2 regions of the Paenibacillus sp. GL_099_B genome follow, and region 2 is predicted to be linked to the other one. Evidence: riboswitches for the same ligand, from Rfam matches in the RefSeq annotation. Region 2 holds a riboswitch; the other holds the start of a gene.

Region 1 (7,748 bases), 260 kb from region 2:
CAGAAGAATCAACGCCCAGCATCCTGATTGCATCAGGTGGTGTTGGCGGTGCCATTCTGCCTTTGGTTACAGGCTGGAGTTTGGACCATCTGGAAGTGAACCAGTCGGCCTGGATGCTTGCCATTTTTGCAGTCGGTCTGCTCATTATCAGCATGATCGCCTATCAATGGCAGCGCAGACATACTGTGAGTTCAGCATCGTAACATCTACCGAACAAAAGATAAATTAAATTCAATTAATCATAGCGGTAAAAAGTTAGGCTTCGTAGCGTGAATGCTACGAGGCCTTTTTGATTTAAAAATGAACAATTACTTCTTTATCTTAGAGCAGTGGACGATTGCCCAGGAAATACTTTCAGCTGCTCTAAATCGGTACTAACGTTATTTAGGTTGAAGGGACTACATTCCCTTTATCCTTAATGAATTTACCGAATACATATCGAACGAGTGGTCCCAGAATAATAATTTGGTAAGGAAGCGCCAGGCTGAAATTACGAGCAATCGTATGAAGATACGTACTAAGTATGGATGCTCCATTCAACTGATTCGCAAGATAAGCGGAAATCATTCCGTACAAGGACATAATCAGAACCATCCCAATGACCATGAAAAATGACATAGCGAGCACGCCCAAAATTTTATTGGATTTGTCAAAAGGTAAGGAAAATGCAATTTTTCTCGCTACAGGTCCAACAATGAAGGACTCCACCAGGAACGCAATGATAAAACACAATATGAATTGAAGCAGTATATCTAGCGCGGACATCTTGCTCAATAACCCATTGTGCCATAAATTGAAAGTCATCATGACGACGACCATCCCTGTGCACATCATCATTCCAAAAATAATCTGTTCTTTCTTCGTTGTTGGCAAATCTCTCATCCTCTCTGTTTACCTTCGTAATTATAGAGATAATGAACCCCTCCTCATAAGTGAACATTCTGTGAACAATTATAATTTTTCCAAATTAAAATCTTATTTGACAACCTCGTGGTACAGCCCTATCATATCCCTTAAAATGGTAGAAAATATTCGCTACATATTAAGGAGGATTTTGATTATGAGTTTTCAAAAGCGCATTGACCACGTCGGCATTGCCGTTCGTGATCTGGAGACCACGCTGCGTTTCTATACGGAGATTGTTGGTCTTGAATTGAAAGACCGGGTAACCCATACCAACGGTGTCATTCAGCTCGCCTTTCTTGGCTTCAACGGAAGCGATGAGACCGAGATTGAGTTGATTCAGGGATACAGCGACAAGCTGCCTTCCGAAGGTACGGTGCACCATTTTGCCATCCATGTCGATGACCTTGAGTCTGAGTACAACCGCATTAAGGCAACTGAGGCCGAGTTTATTGATGGAGAGATGATTACACTGCCTAACGGTTACCGTTATTTCTTCATCTATGGACCTGAAAAGGAATGGATTGAGTTCTTCCAGCGCTAAGAATTGGAGCTGATTTATGAACATTTTAATTACCGGCGCAGCCGGAAAAATTGGACGTGACTTGTCCCAACACTTGTCAGAAGCATTTCACCTGCGACTTACGGATTTGAATATCGACAGACTGCATACGTATCAAGGGACAAGCCATGAGATTATGACACTGGATGTGACAGATCCTGAAGCCTGTCAGCACGCTTGCGAAGGCATGGATGTGGTTGTACATCTGGCGGGAGATCCTTCCCCGCATGCCGGATTCTATGAATCGTTGTTGGACATCAATATTAAGGGTACATTTAATGTATTCCGTGCAGCAAAGGACCAAGGTGTACGAAGAGTCATTCTGGCAAGCAGTGCACAGACGATCGAGGGGTATCCCATTGATGCTCAAGTCTATCCGGACATGCCGACACGCCCACGGAATTTGTACGGAGTTAGCAAATGTTTTGGTGAATCGCTCGCTTCCTATTTTGCGTATACCGAAGGTTTACAAAGTGTAGCAGTACGTATAGGTGCATATGATGATTTTCAACCAGATGGACCCGCACTGGAGGCAAGGGATATGAGCGCGTATATTAGTCCGGCTGACTTGTGTGATTTGATGTTCAAAGCAATTACAGCTACAGATCTGGAGCCCTTCACCATACTGCATGGGATCTCGAATAATCGGTTTAAACGATTGAATCTCGAAGCGACTCAGAAACAGGTAGGATATGACCCGAAATCCGATGCTTTTGCACTCAGTCAGATTTCCTTATATGATTCGCCACGATAATTATTGAAAATCACACATCTAGAGAGGTCGTTATACACATGTATAATGGCCTCTTTGATTCATTCATACGTCCCCCTATCCAGTTCCTGACTGGACATGCATGGGCCTCTGGCCTATAATTACACCTAGTAATGCCCGTAACTTCATAGTTTCCCAGGGGAGTCGGAATAGGCCGGCTGAGAGTGTATCCCACCAAGATACTGACCCTTAGACCTGATCTGGATCATGCCAGCGTAGGAATCGGAGTATATCGAATTGGCCCAGCCTCTTTGCTGAGTGCCACATCTCTAACGCCTGCACGCGTCCCGGATTAACGGGGCGCTTTTTTAATGTTCTTTTATATAGCCAGAGAGCTAAAAAAAGTGACGTCATCCGGATCATAGCTAGTATAAATCTGCTGATTTATGCAAGAAGCTTGGATATGAAGCCAAGGAGTACCCCGCGCCACTGGCCGGACAACATGAAGGAGAGAAATGAAGATGAGATGGCGTAAAATGATGGGCCTAATGCTCTTGTGCGTACTACTAGTGGCTGTGGCCGCATGTGGCGGCAAAGAAGCTGCACCTTCAGGAGAAAATGGCAGCAGCAACACCGAAAACAGCAATGAAGGTGACAACGCAGCCCTCAAAGACATTAAAGTGGTGCTGGACTGGACACCAAATACGAATCATACCGGCCTGTATGCGGCCGTAGATCAAGGTTTTTACAAAGCCGAAGGCTTAAATGTCGAGATTGTACAGCCAGGTGCCGGAGGCGCGGATACGATGGTAGCTTCGAACGAAGTGCCTTTTGGCGTAAGTTATCAGGAGAGTGTAACCCAGGCCCGCACACAGGGCGTACCGCTCGTGTCCATCGCTGCAGTCATTCAGCATAACACGTCCGGATTTGCCGCTCCGGCGGATCGGAACATCAAATCTCCCAAAGATTTTGAAGGCAAAACCTATGGTGGCTGGGGCTCCCCGGTAGAAGAAGCTGTGATGCAGTCCATTATGGAAGGCGAAGGCGCCGATGTATCCAAAGTAAAAAATATTAGCATGGGCGATGCAGACTTCTTCACCGCTGTGAAACGCGATATCGACTTTGCCTGGATTTTCTACGCATGGACGGGCATTGAAGCCGAACTGCGCGGCGAACCGATCGACATGCTATATGTGAAGGATTATTCCGAAGCATTGGACTACTACACACCTGTACTTGTTACCAATGAAAAGACGATTCAGAACGATCCCGAGCTGGTTAAAGCGTTCTTGAAAGCGACTTCCGAAGGATATCAATACGCGATTGAACATCCCGAAGACGCTGCCAACATTCTGATCAAGGCCGTACCGGATCTGGATAAGGATCTTGTACTCGCAAGCCAAAAGTGGCTGAGTCCAAAATATCAGGATGACGCACCGCGCTGGGGTGAGCAAAAGCAGGAAGTATGGCAGAACTACACGGATTGGATGTTTAGCAAAAAGCTGCTCGATGAGCAGGTAGATGTATCCAAAGCATATACAAACGAATTTCTACCCCAATAAAAATTGTTTGAGTTTAACTTTTTTTTACACCAGAACGAAGAGTGCAGAACCCATCTGAAGAAGCGAAGCGCTCACCTTTATCCCCGGATTTCCTCCGTTAAAATTCGTTAAAGAAATCCGGGGATAACAGTGATCGGAAGAGGGTACTGCAATCGAAGTGGTAAAGTGTAAAGCTGGTTTAAATCATGCAATTTAACTCGAAAGGAAAAGTGATCTTTCATGGCAAGCACACTACTTAGCATTCAAGTCATTCCCAAAACGCCAAATGGCGAAAATTCCTATCCTTATGTTGATCGTGCGATTGAAGTTATTCAGCAGTCCGGCTTGAAATATCAGGTTAATCCTCTGGATACCACGATGGAGGGAGAACTGGAGGAACTGCTGGAGGTTGTCCGCAAAATGCACGAAGTTCTCGTGGAAGCCGGCAGTCCGAGCATCATCTCACAGATCAAGATCGCCCATAGCCCAAGCGGCTTCAGCATGGACACCCTAACGGAGAAATATCGCTAATGCATGCCTATTGGAAAAGCGTATGGCCGCCCTTTGTGGCGGTTATTCTCTTTATAGCGATATGGCAGGGAGCCGTCTCCCTGTTCCATATTGAGAAATGGATGCTGCCTGCGCCTTCGGACATCGCCCATGAAGCAGCGTCCCAGGCCGAGCGACTTGGCATGCATGCATGGGCAACAATCCAGCTGACATTGATAGGGTTTGCAGCAGGTACGCTCGTGGGATTACTGATTGCGATGGTGCTGCATTTGATTCCATTTTTGAAATCTGCACTCTATCCATTACTTATTCTTAGTCAAAATATACCGACCATTGCGCTTGCTCCACTCTTGCTGATCTGGTTCGGATTTGGGCTGCTGCCCAAACTGATTACCATCATCCTGGTCTGCTTCTTCCCGGTAGCTGTAGCTGCCATGGACGGATTGACCCGCACCGATGCGGCGATGATGAACTATATGCGCATGGCTGGTGCAAAACGCGGCCAAATTTTCTGGAAGCTCGAACTTCCTCATGCATTGCCTTCGGTGTTCTCGGGGATTAAAATTGCCGCTACGTACAGCGTCATGGGTGCGATTATCGCCGAATGGATCGGTGCAGATAAGGGCATCGGCTATTATATGATGCTGCAAAAATCAGCCTATCGGACGGATCGTCTTTTCGTGGCAATCATGATTATTGTGGCACTGAGTTTGCTGCTCTTCCTGCTCATTGCGCTACTGGAGAAGCTGCTCGTACGCTGGCGTCCACAAAAGCGATTACTTTGAAATATGCACCATATAAAGGTTAGGAAGTGATGACAAGATGACACCCGAACACAACGAGCGGGTAGCTGCTGCGCCGGATGAAGGTGCAACCACTCCAACGAGTAGCGGAAGTCCTGAGTATGGAGCCGCGACCTTACCTGCACATCATTCATCGCCAGCGTTGGAAGTATTAAACGTGAATGCTTCGTTCCGAGAGCGACGCAGCACATTGCCCGTTCTGGATGGCCTGTCCCTGACCGTGGAACAAGGAGAATTCGTAGCCATCGTCGGTCCTTCCGGCTGTGGCAAAAGCACCCTGTTTCACATCATCGGCGGTCTGCTGAAACCTCAGGAGGGCCAAATCCTGATGAATGGTCAGGATGTCACCGGACAACGCGGCAAGATTAGCTATATGCCGCAGCAGCCTGCCCTCTTCCCATGGCGTACCATTGAGGACAATGTGCTGCTTGCAGGTGAAGTGTCTGCGGATGCACCACCCCGAGCAGAGGCGCTTGCAGATGCCCGGAAGTGGCTGAGCAGTGTCGGACTGGCTGGGTTCGAACAAGCCTATCCGCATATGTTATCGGGCGGCATGCAGCAGCGGGTTGCCTTTCTGCGCGCCCTGCTCAGTCCGCAGGAGCTGATGCTGCTAGACGAACCTTTTAGTGCGCTGGATGCACTGACCCGCAGCGACATGCAGCGCTGGCTGCTCGATATCTGGGAACAGAACCGCCGCTCGGTGCTGTTCATTACGCATAATATCGAGGAAGCATTATTACTTGCTGACCGTATCTATGTCCTATCAAATCGACCTGCAGCTGTACTTCACGAGGTCGATGTTCCCTTTGATCGTCCACGTCGCGAAGCGATCACGGAGGAATCTGCTTTTCTTGAACGGAAACGGCAGATTTCCCAGTGGATGAGAGAAGAACAGCAGAAAACCCGCCTATCTAAATAGTGCGGGTTTTTGAGTTGTTTTTTCCCTAAAATGGGTGATCCAAGACAAACTACCCTGCGTATCATTGGTAAAAGACAAAAAGGAGGGGTCCATCCATGCAATCAACCGCTTTTGCACCCTTGGTCGATGCCCATCTTCACCTGGACAAATATACACCTGAAGAACAACGTGAGATGCTGCATTCCTTCCCATCCCAGCAGGTTGAGGCTGTCATCGCCGTTTCCATGAATCTAGCTTCTGCCCAGACCAACTTGGAACTAGCTTCACAATACCCTCGTACCGTATATCCAGCCTTTGGGTTCCATCCCGAGCAGCCCCTGCCTTCCCTGGCAGAGCAGAATCTGTTCTTCGAATGGATCGAAAAGCATATGGGACAAGCCACAGCGATTGGGGAAGTTGGATTGCCCTATTACAACCGACAGGAAGCCGAACAGGCAGGACAGTACTTTGATCAGAGCGGCTATATCGATCTGTTGGAGCGATTTATCCAGCTAGCGAAACGGCACGGTAAACCGATTGTTCTGCACGCTGTATACGAGGATGCCGATATCGCCTGTGACCTGCTGGAGCAATATCATCATCGCCGGGCTCACTTTCACTGGTTCAAAGGTTCCAAGCGGACCATCCAGCGAATGGCTGACAACGGATACTTCGTCTCATTTACACCTGATATCATATACGAAGAGGAAATTCGCGAATTAGCTCGCCAGTATCCTTCCGAGCAGGTTATGGCAGAGACCGATGGACCTTGGCCTTTCGAGGGACCTTTTCAGGGAAGAATGACGCATCCAGCCATGACCAGACAGGTCATTCAAGCGTGGAGTGAAGTGACCGGTATGGGAACGGAGCGGGCTGCGCGTCTCTTTTATCAGAATACGAAACGCTTCTACGGCCTTCCTTAGACGTATTCGTATGATAAAGCACCAAAAAAAGAAGTCAGTTGGCATCTGCCAAACTGACTTCTTTTGTATTTACCTTAACGTTTCAAGAATCCTTTGCCTTCGAGGAATGGCTTCATCTGTAGACGTACCGGCTCTGTGAGACGTTTCGCCATCATTTCGGACCACGGTGTAGAGCGTTCCCCTTGGGTGCGCTCCTTCATGTATGCAGCAGTCGTTTCGTCATAGCTCTCGACGCCTTTGAGGGTCTGCTCGGCGTTATAGCGGCCATGGTGTAAGACCGCATCCAGCGGTAGACGCGGACGAATACCCGTCTCCTGATCAGCAACACCAATGCACATACCATATACTGGATAGACGCCGTCAGGCAAGCCCAATACTTCGCTCACTTCCTCAATGCGGTTGCGCAGCCCGCCAATATATACAATTCCGAAACCCAGTGACTCTGCTGCAAGTGCAGCATTTTGCGATGCGAGTGCAACATCGATTGTCGCCACCATAAAGTTTTCAGTGGAGTCCTCATAGGATTCTTTTTCAGGCAAATGACGCTTGGCAGCATCACTCAGGCGATAAAGGTCAGCACACCATACGAGAAACACAGGGCATTCATTGACGTAAGACTGATTGCCTGCCAATTCAGCCAATTTGGCCTTCTGCTCCTGTTCGGTAACAGCAATTATAGTATAGGCCTGCACACTACTTGAAGAGGAAGCCATCTGCCCGGCCGCCACGATTGCTGCCAGCTGCTCCTCACTTACCGGGTCTGGCTTGAATTTCCGCACAGAGCGGTGCTGCATCATCAATTCAATGGTTTCGTTCATTGCTATTCACTCCCAATCCTCGTAGTACAAATTCAATGGTCTGCTCGGCCAGCTCATCTGTGTTCATGTCCTGATAGT
Region 2 (7,748 bases):
TGAGTGGCAAAGGCTGTATTCAGGGACTCTGGCACAGCTACTTCGCCTCAGATTATCAGCCTGCCCCTGAAGCGAACCGCTATGGCTGTTACGCTGATTATACAGATGGCATAAATGGAGAATACACCATATTGGTGGGTCATGAGGTGGGTCCGGATGAAGCGTTGCCTGAGGGAGTGAGTTCCGTTGACCTGCCGCCTGCAACATATGCGGTATTCACCTCCAGAAAGGGCCCGATGGGCGAGGTCGTAGGTGAGGCCTGGGGTGCGGTGTGGGCTTGGAACAATCGGGGGGAGCGCACGTTTACTGGAGATTTCGAGTTGTATGATGAACGAAGCCTCGATCCTGAGAACGTACAAGTGGACTTGTATATCGCTGTTCGCCAAGAAAAACAAGAAAAAAAGTGATTATGGTCATTTCTTAATTCCAATTGGACCATTTCGATCTATATCTCAGCAATGGAATACCGCTCCCGGATTTATGCAAAATGCTGTTAGGCTGTCAGGTTTTCCTGACGGCTTTTTTGGCGTTTCCCCTTTGTCTGTCCGTTCAAAATTGCCCTAATATGCACCCGACAACCGACCATTGTACCAAGTTAGCTAGCTTTCGCCGTACCTATACAACCAGACAATATGTCTTAATTTCGACACAATTGGCATTCCGAAAACTGGGTCTATTCACTTAACAACCGCTTCTATCCTCCCATACGAAACCTCACATATGCGGTCCTTTTCTCCTGAATTTACTTAAAAACGTTTACATCTCCTGAATACGGGGTAAAATCACTACAATCCAATTGGAATTACACCTTAAAGTTGCCTGTTTCGTCTAACAAGTCACATATACCTACTTGCGTAACAGAGACGATAACCCGTCGGAATACATAACCTAATAATAATCACATATGCATATTCGAAAATGCATTAAAGGAGGAACCAAGATGATCCGCATGCCTATTCAGCAAATGATCCCGTACCACCATCAATATCCGCGCAACACGGCGACCACTGCTCCCAAAAAGGAGAATGAGAACACTCAAGGTCTATCCTTTCATGAAATTTTGCAACAAAAAATGGCTAAAAAGAATGCTACCCCTTCTATGCGATAAATGAAAAGACGAGCGAATTGAGAATCGCTTACGTGGTTTGCGCCGTTCCTCTGCGAAGTTGTAGATGAACGGTTATTCGCGTTTTCACGATAAATGTTGTTATCTCAATATTTTAAATATGTACAGTCTATTGTCACATCCCTATAATGGGTTAAATATCTGCGGAACTTATATGAGACATAATCCATTTCAGGGGGCAAGTATGATGATGACCATTGGCTGTTTTCACGCTCACTATTCCAATATTTCACTGATTGAAGAAGCTCTCGCTCCTTATGAGGTTGAACTTGTACATTATGTCGATCCGGGGCTGGATCGCCTCAAACATGATGCTGATTTCACCGAGGCAGTTACGCATGAGAAAGTATCACAAACGCTGCAATGGATCGCACATTGTCATGCAGATGCCATCCTCGTCACCTGTACTCTGTTTGCGGCCGTACTTGAGAAGGAGGCACAGCATGTTCCCATCCCCGTGATTGGAATTGATGATCCATTACTTCAGGAAATGCAGCAGAATCCTGGCGAGTACATTCTAGCGTTTACCAACCCAGCAACGATTGAGGGAACGATGGCGCGGGTGAATCTGGCTTTGCAGCAAGATGATGAGGATGAGCAGCGACACGAGGCCGTGACCATAAAGACTGAAGCAATACTGATCCCGGGCACATTCGAGTTAATTATGCGAGGCGATAAGGAAGGCTATCTTGCATCGGTGAGCACCGGACTACAGCAACTTGCTGAGCAGTATCCAGATAACACGGTAGTCGCTGCTCAACTGTCGATGGCTCCCGCAGCAGTACGGGTCACATCAGATACAGGCATGGCGATCTATAGCCCGCTGGCATCGCTTGCAGCTTATTTGGAGAAGAAGTTGAGCTTGAAGCTGCGTTGAGTGTTGAACTCATGAAGCAAAATAAAAAGACTCTCGAATGAGAGACTTTCGAATGGTATAATTATTTTGTACAGCCAATTTGTGGTGGGAAATAGGTTGCCTCCGGTGGGAGGTGATCCTATGAACTTCTCTTTCAACGACGTAATCGTGTTCGCAATGTTAATTATTGCGCTCCTGACATACATCGACCGTAAAAAGAAGTGACCCGCCACAGGTTGACGGCCTGACGGGTCACTTCGTCTGAACTATGCTGCACTTGGAGGAATACCCACCGCAAATGCTGTGCAAGAGTAGCCATTGGCCTGGCTACTCTTATTTGTTTTTCACTTATATTCATTTTATTAAACATCTGGCAGACAATCAACCTATAACTGATAAAATATGTTGTGTCGTTATCCTTGTCCTTCGAAGTTAAGAGTGCGCACCACATACCAAGTAAGAGACGGCTCTTCTCCGCAATCACGGAGAGGAACGGCTTTTCACCATGTCAGGCTGCCCAGATTGCGCTGTAACGGCGCCTAAGAGCGTGTCCGGTATTCCTCAGCCTTTTCCTGCATGCCCGCGGCCACAGCCTCATTCTCGGACAAACCTTTGTCTGCGGCAAAAGCACGAATATCCTGCGTAATGCGCATGCTGCAAAATTTCGGTCCGCACATGGAGCAGAAATGGGCTTCCTTGGCCCCTTCGGCTGGCAACGTCTCATCGTGGTAGGATAGCGCACGTTCCGGGTCCAGCGATAGGTTGAACTGATCCCTCCAGCGGAACTCAAACCGTGCTTTAGACAATGCATCGTCCCGACGCTGGGCACTCGGGTGACCTTTCGCCAGGTCAGCAGCATGAGCAGCGATCTTGTAGGCGATAACCCCTTCCCGCACATCATCCTTATTGGGCAGGCCCAGATGTTCTTTTGGCGTAACATAACAGAGCATCGACGTACCGAACCAGCCGATCATGGCTGCTCCAATTGCCGAGGTAATATGGTCATATCCTGGTGCAATATCGGTCGTCAGCGGTCCCAGCGTATAGAAAGGCGCCTCCTTGCAAATCTCCATTTGAAGATCAACATTCTCCTTGATCTTGTGCATCGGCACATGCCCCGGACCTTCAATCATCACCTGCACATCATGCTTCCAGGCGATTTGTGTTAGTTCACCAAGTGTAGCCAGTTCCGCCATCTGGGCTTCATCATTGGCATCGTAGATGCTTCCTGGGCGCAGTCCATCTCCGAGAGAAAATGCCACGTCATACCTTTTCATAATCTCGCAGATTTCTTCAAAATGGGTATACAAAAAATTCTCATGATGATGCGCAAGGCACCATGCTGCCATGATGGACCCGCCCCGTGACACAATGCCCGTCATACGTTTGGCTGTCAGCGGAATATAACGCAGCAGCACGCCTGCATGGATCGTAAAGTAGTCCACACCCTGCTCTGCCTGCTCTATGAGCGTGTCACGATACAACTCCCAGGTCAGTGCTTCGGCTTCCCCATTGACCTTCTCCAGCGCCTGATAGAGCGGTACTGTTCCAATCGGTACAGGTGAATTGCGGATGATCCATTCGCGGGTCGTATGAATGTCCTTGCCTGTAGAAAGATCCATCACCGTATCCGATCCCCAGCGTACCGCCCAAGTCATCTTCTCCACCTCTTCCTCGATGGAGGAAGATACCGCCGAGTTTCCGATGTTAGCATTGATCTTCACATGAAAATGACGTCCGATCAGCATCGGCTCACTCTCCGGGTGATTGATGTTTGACGGCAGGATGGCCCTGCCACTCGCCAGCTCCTGCCGCACAAACTCCGGTTCCACACCCTCACGAATGGCGGCGAACTCCATCTCCGGCGTGATCATCCCCTGCCGTGCATAATGCATCTGGGTCACGCTGCGCCCTGCCTGTCCTCGTAATGGTTTACCGCGCAAGCCCGGATACTCCTCGGCTCCAGCTCGCTTTCCTCCAGGTTTTAATCCGTTATCCTCTGGTTTTACCGTTCGACCCTGGTAGGCTTCAACATCTTCACGCTCCGTAATCCAGCGGGTACGCAGCGCTGGCAGACCTGCCCGGATATCGGCATGAAATCCGGGATCAGTCATGGGCCCGCTCGTATCGTAGACACGCAGCGGTTCGTTATGCTCCACTCCTTGAGGAGTATTGGTGTCATGAAGGGCAATTTCACGCTCCGGTACAGCAATATCCGGTCGTGAGCCATGAATGTATACTTTGCGGCTGCCCGGGAAGGGCTGAACCCGTCCTGTCGTACCTTTTTCCTCTGCCAACTGCTGATCCTGCTTGTCCTGTCCCATCGTTCGGTTTCCTGTGCTCATCGCTCTTGTCTCCTCCTCATTGGTGATTGCCTGGATTGAAATGCTTGCGCACGAGTCCAAATCATACACAACATAGAAAAAGAAAGAGCGACCCTACGACAGAAAACAGGGACATACACTTCAAGTAATACAGACATTCGAGGCAAAAGATATCCACCCCAATGCTCGCCAATAGCTCCCAGCTCTTTATCCAAAAGCAGCTCCGACACCGGCTTTCGCCTGTTTACTGTATAAAAAAAGCCGGTTCCCAAGGGAACCGGCTTATGTCCATCACCAATAACGAACCTTATTCAGGCTCCATAACGGAGTCCATCCATAAGTCACATCATATGGTGTTCGTGGTCGTATCGCCGATTACTTCCCTACGCTGGTATGATCCAGATCAGGTGCAAAGGGTCCAGAATCTCATGCGATTCCGTCTCAGTCCGGACAATTCGGACTCCCCCAGTAACGTTAACAAGTTGCAGCATCTAGGCCGCAGATTCATATTCAATTAAGCTGACCCCATTGGGCCGTCCATTACAGAGTAGCGCAACCGAATCATAAAAACAACCTTTAAATTCCAGAAAATAAGATCAGGATAACATAAGTCCCATCTGCGTAGCAGCTTCCTTCAGCACAGGTGCGTATTCATGCAACGTCTCCTGCGATAGGCGACTAACAGGCCCGGATACCGACAGGGCAGCTGCGATGTTGCCTTTCCGATCCATGATGGGAACAGATACTGCGGCGGCTCCTGGTTCACGTTCCTCATAACTTGTTGCGTAGCCATATTCCAGAATGTCTTTCATCTGTGCCAAATATACTTTGGGATCGATAAATACCGGCCATTCCGGTCCATTCATCAGATCTTCGCGGTCCTCTTCGGTGGCAAAAGCCATCAGCACTTTGCTAGACGCTCCCACGGATAGCGGAAGTCTGACGCCCACCGGAGCTACACGACGAATCGCCTGATCACTCTGCACAGCTTGAATTCGAATCCGCTCACTGCCGTCACGCAGATATAAACTCACGGTTTCGCCCAGTCGATCTCTCAGCCGCTCCATCGCAGGAAGGAGCAAAATGGCCGGATCATCGCTGCGAGACATATGGGCAGACAGTTCCCAGATGCGTATGCCAAGCCGGTACTTCTCGGTGGCTGCATCCCGGATCACGAACCCCTTGTCCTCCAAAGTAGCCATCAGACGATGGACTGTACTTTTGTGCAGACCGATCTGGCTGGCAATTTCCGTGAGTCCCAGATCACTGCGGGTTGTAAAACACAATAATATATCCAGCGCCCGTTCTACAGCCCGGACGGTTAACTTTCGGTCTTCCATGGCAAGTTGCCCTCCTCATGTTTCATCACATGAAACTTGGTTACATAAATTATATGAGAAACGGTCTCATCTGTAAACCAAAAAGCGCCATTTGGAATAGGGATATTTGTAAATATTTTCTTTTTATAAATTAGAATCCCCTGCATTTTGCACCCTAAGGAAATGTTACCCATATATCTTCAAAACTATATAACAATTGCGTAACAAATGGCCTCAATCAATTGACTTTGACTATATTGGAACATACGATAAAGATATATTAAATTAAGATTTCGCTTCATAAGTAGTCAGAAAAATCATTTATCCGCTCTGTTCGTCTCGTTGTTATCTTCATTTGATTTTTAAAGGAGGGGCAATCATGTATCCGACATCCCAGAGCGAAGCCCCGCTGCAAACGAAAGTGTCAGATCTGCCTTCTTCGTTATCACCGAGGCTGATCCGGTTCAAACATATTGTCGTGGCGTTGTTGCTCTCCGTTATATTTTTTCTGCTCTTTTGTTTCATTGCACTACACGGTTATATTGCTTGGGTATTATCCAATCCAACTGTAGCGCCTGTATTCTCCAATCCCATGCAGGCGAAGAACATGAAGTATCAAGACATCACGTTCCCGGCAGCAGACGGCAGTCGAACGATGCAGGGTTGGTATATTCCAGCTGACGATAATGCAAATAAAACCATCATATTCAGCCATGGATATGGTGCGAATCGTGAAGAGACCTGGGTACCGATGTATGACCTGGCCCATTATGCTCACCAACTCGGCTTCAATGTGGTGATGTTCGATTACGGTTTCGCTTCACAGGTGAACAAAGCTGTCGCCACAGGTGGCAAAGCCGAGTCCCAGCAGCTGCTTGGTGCTATCCAGTTTGCGAAGCAGCGCGGAGCTCAGGAGCTTGTCGTATGGGGCTTCTCCATGGGTGCAGGTACAGCCCTGCAGACTGGGCTTATTACCAAAGATGTGGATGCTATGATTCTGGACAGCACGTTCCTGCTTGAGCCGGATACGCTGTATCACAATATCCATAATCAGATTGATCTTCCGCGTCAGCCTACGCTGGAGATTATGAACCTGCTGTTCCCGATTCTGAATGGTACCGGATTGCAGCAGATTCCATACCAAGAAGTGAAAAAAGAAGATTATCCTTTCCCAATTTTCTTCATCCATGGTACCGAGGATGAGAAAGCTCCTTACCCGATTGCGGAGCTGCTCGCAACCAACCAGACCAATCCGAATTCCGATGAATGGATTGTGGACGGTGCGCATCATGAGCTGATCTTCCGAGAGCATCCGAAGGAATATCTGCGCCGTGTCTCCACGTTCCTGAGTCATGTGACTAAGACGAGCAGCGATGATGTGGAAAATACCAATACCGGAGAATCGTGAAAATCCGATAATTCAAGAGCCCTATGGGGCTCTTTTTTTGTGTACACATAGGACAACATGCCTGGAGAATATACTTTTGGGACGTAATTAAAGACAGCTCTAGCTTGTATATTACAAATTGAGCGAACCTGGTGATCCAATTTTTTTTCTGCTGCTGGATCTGAATTTGAATTCATCTGAACGGAGGTTTACCGCTTATGAATTGGTATGGATATGGGCATCTGCTACCTCTGCGGGTACTCGAAGAAGTCCGTTTCTGGAAAGAGCAAGAGAAGGAACACACCCTTGTCATCCGTGCATTGGTTCCTGATCTTGAACCCTCATATGTCAAATGGCTTGCGGAATGGGAAGCGACCTTTGAGAATAGCGAACGAGTCGCGAATCAGCTGTTAAAGCAAATACTGCCGGGAACCCAGCCGCCTGCCCCCTACATCATACGCTGTATTGAACAGCTCGTGGCTGCTGCCTGCTCACAATCGCGGGAGTTCATTAGACAGCTGTATGTCCTGCTGGAGCAAAGTACTGCTGTGCAGAATGGGCCGATTGCCAAAGTCGTTATTCTGCATTTCATTCGCGAATCCGAGTATTTCCTGGGGGTACTTGAAACGCTGAAACAATCTGGAGCGTTGCGAGATTTGGTGTCTGATCCATCTTTTTCACTGGAACATATTCTTCAAACCTCGGGACAACCGGCTAATCCCAACGTACTAATTGC

Evidence for each region. Region 2 has a riboswitch for thiamine pyrophosphate ahead of thiC (phosphomethylpyrimidine synthase ThiC). Riboswitches for the same ligand answer to the same signal wherever they lie in the genome.
Region 1: linked by a shared signal. The riboswitch ahead of AC3ITG_RS02220 (ABC transporter substrate-binding protein) and the one ahead of thiC (phosphomethylpyrimidine synthase ThiC) in region 2 are both predicted to bind thiamine pyrophosphate.

What each region holds. Positions count from the first base shown of each region.
Region 1 is NZ_CM174430.1:451,575-459,322, reverse strand. It holds gene AC3ITG_RS02240 (MFS transporter) at 1-203, shown strand, start outside; gene AC3ITG_RS02235 (DUF2798 domain-containing protein) at 385-873, opposite strand; gene AC3ITG_RS02230 (VOC family protein) at 1,061-1,447, shown strand; gene AC3ITG_RS02225 (NAD-dependent epimerase/dehydratase family protein) at 1,464-2,219, shown strand; TPP riboswitch at 2,365-2,477, shown strand; gene AC3ITG_RS02220 (ABC transporter substrate-binding protein) at 2,699-3,739, shown strand; gene AC3ITG_RS02215 (thiamine-binding protein) at 3,959-4,249, shown strand; gene AC3ITG_RS02210 (ABC transporter permease) at 4,249-5,013, shown strand; gene AC3ITG_RS02205 (ABC transporter ATP-binding protein) at 5,051-5,950, shown strand; gene AC3ITG_RS02200 (TatD family hydrolase) at 6,046-6,852, shown strand; gene nfsA (oxygen-insensitive NADPH nitroreductase) at 6,927-7,670, opposite strand; gene AC3ITG_RS02190 (TetR family transcriptional regulator) at 7,654-7,748, opposite strand, start outside.
Region 2 is NZ_CM174430.1:716,549-724,296, reverse strand. It holds gene AC3ITG_RS03455 (zinc ribbon domain-containing protein) at 1-407, shown strand, start outside; gene AC3ITG_RS03450 (hypothetical protein) at 941-1,108, shown strand; gene AC3ITG_RS03445 (hypothetical protein) at 1,311-2,003, shown strand; gene AC3ITG_RS03440 (hypothetical protein) at 2,167-2,301, opposite strand; gene thiC (phosphomethylpyrimidine synthase ThiC) at 2,522-4,306, opposite strand; TPP riboswitch at 4,670-4,783, opposite strand; gene AC3ITG_RS03430 (IclR family transcriptional regulator) at 4,903-5,646, opposite strand; gene AC3ITG_RS03425 (alpha/beta hydrolase) at 6,005-7,033, shown strand; gene AC3ITG_RS03420 (Fe-Mn family superoxide dismutase) at 7,231-7,748, shown strand, end outside.